One region of the Methylobacterium sp. TK31 genome, then DNA from elsewhere that is predicted to be linked to it. Evidence: predicted binding sites of a transcription regulator. Region 1 holds the regulator's gene; the other holds the start of a gene.

Region 1 (4,659 bases):
GGCCTGGGCGTCCTACGCCAACATCACCTTCCAGCAGGTCGCCTCCACGGCGGCGGCGCAGATCGACTTCACCCTCGGGGGCATCGACGGCCTCGGCAACACGCTCGGCTACGCGAACTACTCCTACAGCGGCCAGCGCATGCAGTCGGCGGCCGTGACCTTCGACAGCGGCGAGGGCTGGCACGCCGCCGGCGCCCGGGTGGTCAGCACCCAGAACGTCGACCTCGCGGTGGTGGCCCTGCACGAGATCGGCCACGCCCTCGGCCTCGACCACTACAACGCCAAGCCCGAGGTGATGAACGCGGTCCTGAACCCCTCCATCACCGCCCTCGGGGCGGGCGACATCGCGGGCATCCAGGCCCTCTACGGCGCTCCGGTGGTCCCGGCGGCGTCCGTGACGCCCGTCGCGAGCCCCACCGTCACCAGCCCTCCCGTCGCCAGCGCCCCGGCCGAGGGCGCCGTCACGGCGGTGTACCGGTTCTACGACACCCATACGGGCGACCATTTCTACACGACGAGCACGGCCGAGAAGGCGCAGATCCAGCAGACGCTGCCCTGGTTCAGCTACGAGGGCACGCCGTGGGCGGCCCCGGCCAAGGGCGCGGGCACCGTCGACGTGTTCCGGTTCTTCGACACCGCCTCGAACGCCCACTTCTTCACCACGAGCGTGTCGGAGCGCGACCAGGTCATCAAGACCGCCCCGACCTACAAGTACGAGGGCGTCGCCTTCGAGGCCTATGCGGATGCGGGTGCGCCGGGGAGCGTGACCCTGGAGCGCTTCTTCAACACTCAGACCGGCCAGCACCACTTCGCCGGCAATGCCGAGGAGGCCGCCGGCATCAACCACGGCGCCGCCGGCCCGGGCTGGATCGACGAGGGCAAGGCCTTCACCGTGCACCTCCCCACCGACACGATGCTTTTCGCCTAGGCGGCGGGCTCGGCTGTTCGCCTGAGGGCGGGCTTGGCCGTTCGCCTAGCGGCGGGCTTGGCCGTTCGCCTGAGGGCGGGCACGGCTCGGCGCCGGGTCGGCTACTCCGCCTCCGCCTCGAACATCTCGTCGAAGGAGTAGCCCGAGCCGCGCACGGTGCGGATCGGATCGCTCTGGCGCGGGCGGTTCAGGGCCTTGCGCAGGCGCCCGACATGGACGTCGACGGTCCGCTCGTCGATGTAGACGTCGTGGCCCCAGACCCCGTCGAGGAGCTGCTCGCGGGAGAACACCCGGCCGGGGCTCTGCATCAGGAATTCGAGGAGCTTGAACTCGGTCGGCCCGAGATGGATCTCGCGGCCCTCCCGGCGGATGCGGTGGCTGACCCGGTCGAGCTCGATGTCGCCGGCCACCAGCAGGTTGGCCACGTGGGCGGGCTTGGCCCGGCGCAGCAGGGCCCGGACCCGGGCGAGGAGCTCGGGCACCGAGAACGGCTTGACGATGTAGTCGTCCGCCCCCGTGCCGAGGCCGCGGATGCGGTCGCCCTCCTCGCCCCGCGCGGTGAGCATGATCACCGGCAGCCGCTCGGTCTCGCGCCGGGCGCGGATGCGGCGGCAGAGCTCGATCCCCGACAGGGCCGGCAGCATCCAGTCGAGCAGGACGAGGTCGGGGACCTGCTCCTGCAGGCGCAGGTCCGCCTCGTCGCCGCGGGCAGCCGAGTCGACGACGAAGCCCTCGGCCTCGAGGTTGTAGCGGAGGAGGAGGGTCAGGGCCTCCTCGTCCTCGACGATCAGGATACGCGTACTCATCGTGCGCTTTCGATCAGATCGGCGCGGGGTCAGACCGTGCCGGGCAGGTCCACGGTGGCGTAGTTGGACGCGTCGTTCTTCGGGCGCTCGCGCTCGGCCAGGAGGTTCTCGCCGGTGACGAGGTAGTGGATCGTCTCGGCGATGTTGGTGGTGTGGTCGCCGATGCGCTCGATGTTCTTGGCCACGAACAGCAGGTGCGTGCAGAACGAGATGTTGCGCGGATCCTCCATCATGTAGGTCAGGAGTTCGCGGAAGAGCGAGTTGTAGAGCGCGTCGATGGCGTCGTCGCGCTCCCAGACGTGGAGGGCCGCCTTGATGTCGCGGCCGGTATAGGCGTCGAGCACGTCCTTGAGCTGCTCCTGGACCAGGTCGCTCATGTGCTGGACGCCGATGACGATCTTCTGCGGCTGGATCTGGTCGGCGATCGCCACCACGCGCTTGGCGACGTTCTTGGCGAGGTCGCCGATGCGCTCGATGTCGTTCGAGACGCGGATCGCCGTCACCGTCTCGCGCAGGTCGATGGCCAGGGGCTGGCGCCGGGCGATGAGCAGGATCGCCCGCTCCTCGATCTCGCGCTGGAGGGTGTCGAGCCGGGCATCGGCGGCGATCACCGCCTGGGCCAGGGCCGAGTCGCGGCGCACCAGGGCCTGTCCGGCCTCGGCCATCATCTTCTCGGCGATGCCGCCCATCTCGGAGATCGAGCGGCGCAGATCCTCGAGGTCGGTGTCGTAGGAGGTGACGATGTGGTCGGGCATGGGTGTGCTCCTCGATCGGGCCTCCTGTCGGGTGCCCGCCCTGATGGTGTCTGGCGCGGGCCGGAACCGGCCCGCACGGGTCGGTTCCGACCTGCCGAGGATCAGCCGAAGCGGCCGGTGATGTAGTCCTGCGTCTGGCGCTTCTCGGGATTCATGAAGATGCGCGTCGTCGGCCCGAACTCCACCAGTTCGCCGAGATACATGAACGCGGTGAACTGCGAGATGCGCGCCGCCTGCTGCATGTTGTGCGTGACGATGACGATCGTGAATTCCGAGCGCAGCTGCTCGATCAGCTCCTCGATGCGGCCGGTGGAGATCGGGTCGAGGGCCGAGGTCGGCTCGTCGAACAGGATCACCTCGGGACGCTGGGCCACGGTGCGGGCGATGCAGAGGCGCTGCTGCTGGCCGCCGGAGAGGCCCATGCCGGACTGCTTGAGCTTGTCCTTCACCTCGTCCCAGAGGGCGGCCTTGCGGAGCGATTCCTCGACGCGCACGTCGAGGTCGGCCTTGGGCAGCTTCTCGTAGAGGCGCAGGCCGAAGGCGACGTTGTCGTAGATCGACATCGGGAACGGGGTCGGCTTCTGGAACACCATGCCGATGCGCGAGCGCAGCTCGTTGAGGTCGACCCGGGAATCCAGGACGTTCTGGCCGTCGAGGAGGATCTCGCCCTCCGCGCGCTGCTCCGGATACAGGCTGTAGATCCGGTTGAAGGTGCGCAGCAGGGTCGACTTCCCGCAGCCCGACGGGCCGATCAGCGCCGTGACCTGGCGGTCGTGGAAGTTGAGGTTCACCGACTTCAGGCCATGGAAGCTGCCATAGTAGAAGTTCAGGTCCTTCACGGCGATGCGGACCGGAGAGGTCTCGTCGGCCTTGTGGCGTCCGGTGAGCTGCGCGGACGTGATCCCGGGGGCGGCGTTCATCGGTTCAAGATCCTGTCGGTCGGAAGGCGGGGGATTGCGGCGCGCCGGAGGTCAGCGCGAGCGCTCGGACTTGATGACGAAGCGGGCCACGATCGACAGGGCGAGGATCGTGACGGTGATCAGCAGGGCGCCGGCCCAGGCCAGCTGCTGCCAGTTCGGGTAGGGCGAGAGCGCGAACTGGTAGATCATCACGGGCAAGTTCGGGATGCCGCCCATCAGGTTGCCGCCGAACCAGCTGTTGTTGTTCAGCGCGGTGAAGAGCAGCGGCGCGGTCTCGCCGGCGATGCGGGCGAGCGCCAGGATGATGCCGGTGACGATGCCGGCGCTGGCGCCGCGCCAGGTGATGCTCTTGATCACGATGGAGGGCGGGGCGCCCAGCGCCGCGCCGGCCTCGCGCAGGGTCGCGGGCACGAGGCGCAGCATGTCCTCGGTGGTGCGCACGATGACCGGGGTGGCGATGATGGCGAGCGCCACCGCGCCGGCCCAGCCGGAATAGGAGCCCATCGGGCGCACCATCAGCGTGTAGACGAACAGGCCGATCAGGATCGAGGGCGCCGAGAGCAGGATGTCGTTGAGGAAGCGGATGACGTCGGCGAGCTTCGAGTTGCGGCCGTACTCCGCCAGGAAGGTGCCGGCCATCACGCCGACCGGGGTCGCCACCAGGATGCCCAGGAGGGTCATCACCAGGCTGCCGAGGATCGCGTTGGCGATGCCGCCGCCCTCGGAGCCGGGGCCCGGCGTCGGCTCGGTGAAGAGGGTGGGCGAGAAGCCCTTGATGCCCTCGACCACCAGCATGAACAGGATCGAGCCGAGGACGACGATGCCGACCAGGGTCGCGAGGGTGCTGGCCAGGATCAGGGTCTTGTCGGCGATCCGGCGGCTGGAGCGGATTCGGCTGATCCGGGCCGGCGGGGCGGTGGTGGCGAGGGGGTTGGCAGCGTCCATGACGGGTTCCTGACGTCTCGGAGAACGGGGGGAGGCTTCAGGCGATCGGCCTCACGCGACCTTGGCGCGGCGGGTGAGGATGCGGGCGATGATCAGGACGAAGAAGGTGATGACGAAGAGGATGCAGCCCAGCGCCATCAGCGAATTCAGCTGCAGGCCGTCGGCCTCGTTGAACTCGTTGGCGATGCGCGAGGCGATGGTGGAGCCCGGGTCGAAGACCGAGCCCGAGAGCCGGTTGGCGTTGCCGATGACGAAGGTCACCGCCATGGTCTCGCCCAGCGCCCGGCCGAGGCCGAGCATGATCG
Region 2 (4,659 bases), 1.6 Mb from region 1:
AGGCGGCGGTGGAGACCGCCATGCGCCAGCCCCGGCAGATCGACCAGGCCCTGGTCGACGCCTACCTGGCGCGCCGGGCGCTGGACTACCTCGTCGGCTTCAACCTCTCGCCGGTGCTGTGGCGCAAGCTGCCGGGCGCCCGCTCGGCCGGGCGCGTGCAGTCGGTGGCTTTGCGCCTCGTCTGCGAGCGCGAGCGCGAGATCGAGGTCTTCAAGCCGCGGGAATACTGGTCGCTGGTGGCGACCCTGGTGACCGAGACCGGCGCCAGCTTCGAGGCCCGCCTCACCGGCGCCGACGGCAAGCGCATCCAGCGCCTCGACGTCGGCAGCGGCGAGGAGGCGGCGGCGTTCAAGCGCGACCTCGAGCTCGGCACCTTCTCGGTCGGCAGCGTCGAGGCCAAGCCCGCCAAGCGCCACCCCGCCCCGCCCTTCACCACCTCGACCCTGCAACAGGAGGCCTCCCGCAAGCTCGGGATGGCGCCGGCCCAGACCATGCGCGCCGCCCAGAAGCTCTACGAGGGCGTCGAGATCGACGGCGAGACGGTGGGCCTGATCACCTACATGCGGACCGACGGCGTCGACATGGCGCCGGAGGCCATCGCCGATGCCCGCCGGGTCATCGGCCAGGAATACGGTGAGCGCTACCTGCCGGGGAGCCCCCGCAAGTACAGCGTCAAGGCCAAGAACGCCCAGGAGGCGCACGAGGCCGTGCGTCCCACCGACATGGGCCGGCTGCCCAAGACGGTGGCCCGCACCGTCGATGCCGAGCAGGCCAAGCTCTACGAGCTGATCTGGACCCGCACGGTGGCGAGCCAGATGGAATCGGCCGAGCTGGAGCGCACCACGGTGGACGTCGTGGCAGGGGTCGGGCCGCGCAAGCTGGAGCTGCGCGCCACCGGCCAGGTGGTGAAGTTCGACGGCTTCCTCACCCTCTACCAGGAGGGCAAGGACGACGAGGAGGACGAGGACGGCCGGCGCCTGCCGCCGATGAAGGCGGGCGACCCGCTCAAGCGCGAGCGCATCGCCTCGACCCAGCACTTCACCGAGCCGCCGCCGCGCTATTCCGAGGCCAGTCTCGTCAAGCGCATGGAGGAGCTCGGCATCGGCCGGCCCTCCACCTACGCCGCCGTGCTGCAGACCCTGCGCGACCGCGAATACGTGCGGATCGACAAGAAGCGCCTCGTGGCCGAGGACAAGGGCCGCCTCGTCACCGGCTTCCTCGAGAGCTTCTTCAAGCGCTACGTCGAGTACGACTTCACGGCCGACCTCGAGACGCAACTCGACCGGGTCTCGAACGCCGAGATCGACTGGCGCGAGGTGCTGCGGGACTTCTGGCGCGACTTCTCCGCCGCGATCGCCGGCACCAAGGAGCTGCGCGTTGCCGAGGTGCTCGACGCCCTCAACGACCTGCTTGGCGCCCACATCTTCCCCGAGAAGGCGGACGGCTCGAACCCGCGCACCTGCCCGACCTGCGGTTCCGGCCAGCTCTCCCTGAAGCTCGGCAAGTTCGGCGCCTTCGTGGGCTGCTCGAACTATCCGGAGTGCAAGTACACCCGCCAGCTCGCCGCCTCGGGCGTCGAGGGCGACGGCGAGGGCTCGTCCGAGAACGGCGGCCAGCCCGGCACGCGGGTGCTCGGCAACGACCCCGTCTCCGGCCTGCCCGTGACGGTGCGCGACGGCCGCTTCGGCCCCTTCGTCCAGCTCGGCGAGGCCTCGACCGAGAAGGAGGCCCCGAAGCCCAAGCGCTCGTCGATCCCGAAGGGCACCAGCCCGTCCTCGGTCGACCTGGAGATGGCCCTGAAGCTGCTCTCCCTGCCGCGCGAGGTGGCCCGCCACCCCGAGACCGGCGAGCCGATCCTGGCCAATCTCGGCCGCTTCGGACCCTACGTGCAGCACGGCAAGATGTACGCGAATCTCGGGCGCGACGACGACGTGCTGGAGATCGGCGCCAACCGGGCCATCGACCTCATCGTGGCCAAGGAGCAGGGCGGGGGTCGGCGCGGGCCGGCGGCCGATCCGGGCCGTCCCCTCGGCGAACACCCGGAGACGGGCAAGCCCATCGTGGTCAAGTCGGGCAAGTACGGTCCCTACGTCACCGACGGCACCACCAACGCGACCCTGCCCAAGACGCTCGCCGCCGAGGCCATCGACCTGCCCCAGGCGCTGGAGCTGATCGCCGCCCGGGAAGCCGCGGGCGGGGGCAAGAAGAAGGCCCCGGCCCGCAAGGCGGCGGGCGCCAAGGCCCCGGCGAAGAAGGCCCCGGCGAAGAAGGCGGCGGCCAAGACAGGGCCGGTGAAGAAGGCTTCCGCGGAGACGGGGGAGGCGGATGCGGTGCCAGCCGAGGCGTCGGCCCCCAAGAAGGCAGCTGCAAAGACAGCGGCTCCGAAGAAGACGGCTCCGAAGAAAGCGGCGGCCAAGAAGGCGGCGACGCCCGACGCCGACACGCCCGCCGCGGCACGCCGGAAGGCCTAGGACCGGTGGCCGGGGTGCCGGCCGCTGTCACACCGGTGCCATGCGGGCCGGCTAGCGGGAGAGGTCGCCACCCGCCGTCCCCTCGCCTACACGGACCCGCCGCATGACCGAACCGACGCGCACCCGCTCGCAGGCCGCGGAGGCCGCCGAGGATCGCGGGTCGAACGACAGCGCGAATCCGACCTTCGGCGACGTGGTGGCGGCCCGCTTCGACCGGCGCGACCTCCTGCGCGGTCTCCTCGGCGTCGGCGCCATCGCGGCGGTGGTGACGCCCCGCGCCCTGGCCGCCGGCGCTGCGCAGGCGGCGGAAGCCCCCGGCACCCGCTTCCCCTTCGCTGAGATCGAGGCCGGATCGGACGCGCACCATCACGTCGCCGCCGGGCACGACGCCGAGATCCTGATCCGCTGGGGCGACCCGGTGCTGCCCGGCGCGCCGGCCTTCGACCCGCGCAACCAGACGGCGGCCGCGCAAGCGCAGCAATTCGGCTACAACAACGATTTCGTGGGCTACTTCCCGATGCCGGGGGCGGCCGACCCGGCGTCGCACGGCCTCCTGGTGGTCAACCACGAATACACAAACGAGGAACTCATGTTCCCCGGCCTCGGCCGCCAGGACGGCAAGGCGGTCGACTTCAAGGGCATGACCCGGGACCTCGTCGACATCGAGATGGCGGCCCATGGCGGCTCGGTCATCGAGATCCGGCGCCGGGACGGCCGCTGGACGGTGGTGCCGGATTCGAAATACGCCCGTCGCATCACCGCCACGACGCCGATGGCGCTGACCGGCCCGGCCGCCGGCAGCGACCGGGTGAAGACCGCCGCCGACCCCGGCGGCCGGTCGGCCCTCGGGATGATCAACAACTGCGCCGGCGGCACGACCCCCTGGGGGACGTGGCTGACCTGCGAGGAGAACATCAACTACTACTTCTCCGGCGCCTTGGCCGAGGGCTCGCCGGAGGCCGCCAACCACAAGCGCTTCAACCTGCCGGCCGGCGCCTATGCCTGGGGCCGCTACCACGAGCGCTTCGACGTCGGACACGAGCCGAACGAGCCCAACCGCTTCGGCTGGGTGGTGGAGATCGACCCGTTCGACCCGACGAGCGTTCCGAAGAAGCGCACGGCCCTGGGGCGCTTCAAGCACGAGGGCGCGGCCGGCATCGTCGCCAAGCAGGGTCAGTACGTGATCTACCAGGGCGACGACGAGCGCTTCGACTACGTCTACAAGTTCGTCACCCTGGGCCGGGCCGACAGCGGCGACCGCGACCTTCTCGATTCCGGCACCCTGCATGTCGCCCGCTTCGACGCCGACGGGCGCGGCACCTGGATGCCGCTCGTCTTCGGCCAGGGGCCGCTGACGCCGGAGAACGGCTTCGCCTCGCAAGGAGACGTGGTGATCGGCGCCCGCCTCGCCGCCGACCGGCTCGGGGCCACCAAGATGGACCGGCCCGAGGACGTCGAGGCCAACCCGAAGACCGGCAAGGTCTACGTGATGCTGACCAACAACGGGAAGCGCAGGGCGGATCAGGTCGATGCCGCCAACCCGCGCGCCGACAACCGATTCGGCCACATCGTCGAGCTCACCCCCGACGACGGCGACCATGCCGCCACCGGATTCGCCTGGGAGATCCTGGTCCGCTGCGGCGATCCGAGCGTCGCGGCGGTGGGCGCCACCTTCTCGTCGGCCACCACGGCGAACGGCTGGTTCGGCATGCCGGACAATTGCTCGGTCGACGGCCTCGGCCGGCTCTGGGTCGCCACGGACGGCAACGCGCCCTCGCGGACAGGGCGCAACGACGGCATCTGGGCGGTGGAGACGGAAGGGCCGGGCCGCGGCACGGGCAAGCACTTCTTCCGCGTGCCCCACGGCGCCGAGATGTGCGGGCCCTATTTCACCCCCGACGACACCACCTTCTTCGTGGCCGTCCAGCATCCCGGCGAGGCCGACGAGGAGGACCCGAAGGCGGTGCCCGCCACCTTCGAGGCGCCCGCCACCCGCTGGCCCGACTTCGACCCGGCGATGCCGCCGCGCCCCGCCGTGCTGACGATCACCCGCCGCGGCGGCGGTCACGTCGGGACCTGAGGCGCCCCATGGCGGACGCCTCTCCGCAGCGATCGTCCGATCGCGCCACCGTCAGGCCTTCTTAACCACCCTCATACCATGTCATGGGGTGGTACGCCCTGTGCGGCG

Evidence for each region. The regulator PhoB, encoded in region 1, activates phosphate uptake and scavenging genes when phosphate is short. The targets are predictions, from matches to a motif close to TGTCATNNANCTGTCAT.
Region 2: ACXJY8_RS05875 (PhoX family protein) is a predicted target of PhoB. The motif match lies at 2,497-2,513, and genes of this name have one in related genera.

Annotation. Positions count from the first base shown of each region.
Region 1 is NZ_CM143964.1:4,682,033-4,686,691, reverse strand. Features, by position in the region: gene ACXJY8_RS21885 (matrixin family metalloprotease) at 1-928, shown strand, start outside; gene phoB (phosphate regulon transcriptional regulator PhoB) at 1,030-1,734, opposite strand; gene phoU (phosphate signaling complex protein PhoU) at 1,764-2,489, opposite strand; gene pstB (phosphate ABC transporter ATP-binding protein PstB) at 2,591-3,409, opposite strand; gene pstA (phosphate ABC transporter permease PstA) at 3,461-4,354, opposite strand; gene pstC (phosphate ABC transporter permease subunit PstC) at 4,406-4,659, opposite strand, start outside.
Region 2 is NZ_CM143964.1:1,275,291-1,279,949, reverse strand. Features, by position in the region: gene topA (type I DNA topoisomerase) at 1-2,471, shown strand, start outside; gene ACXJY8_RS05875 (PhoX family protein) at 2,575-4,551, shown strand.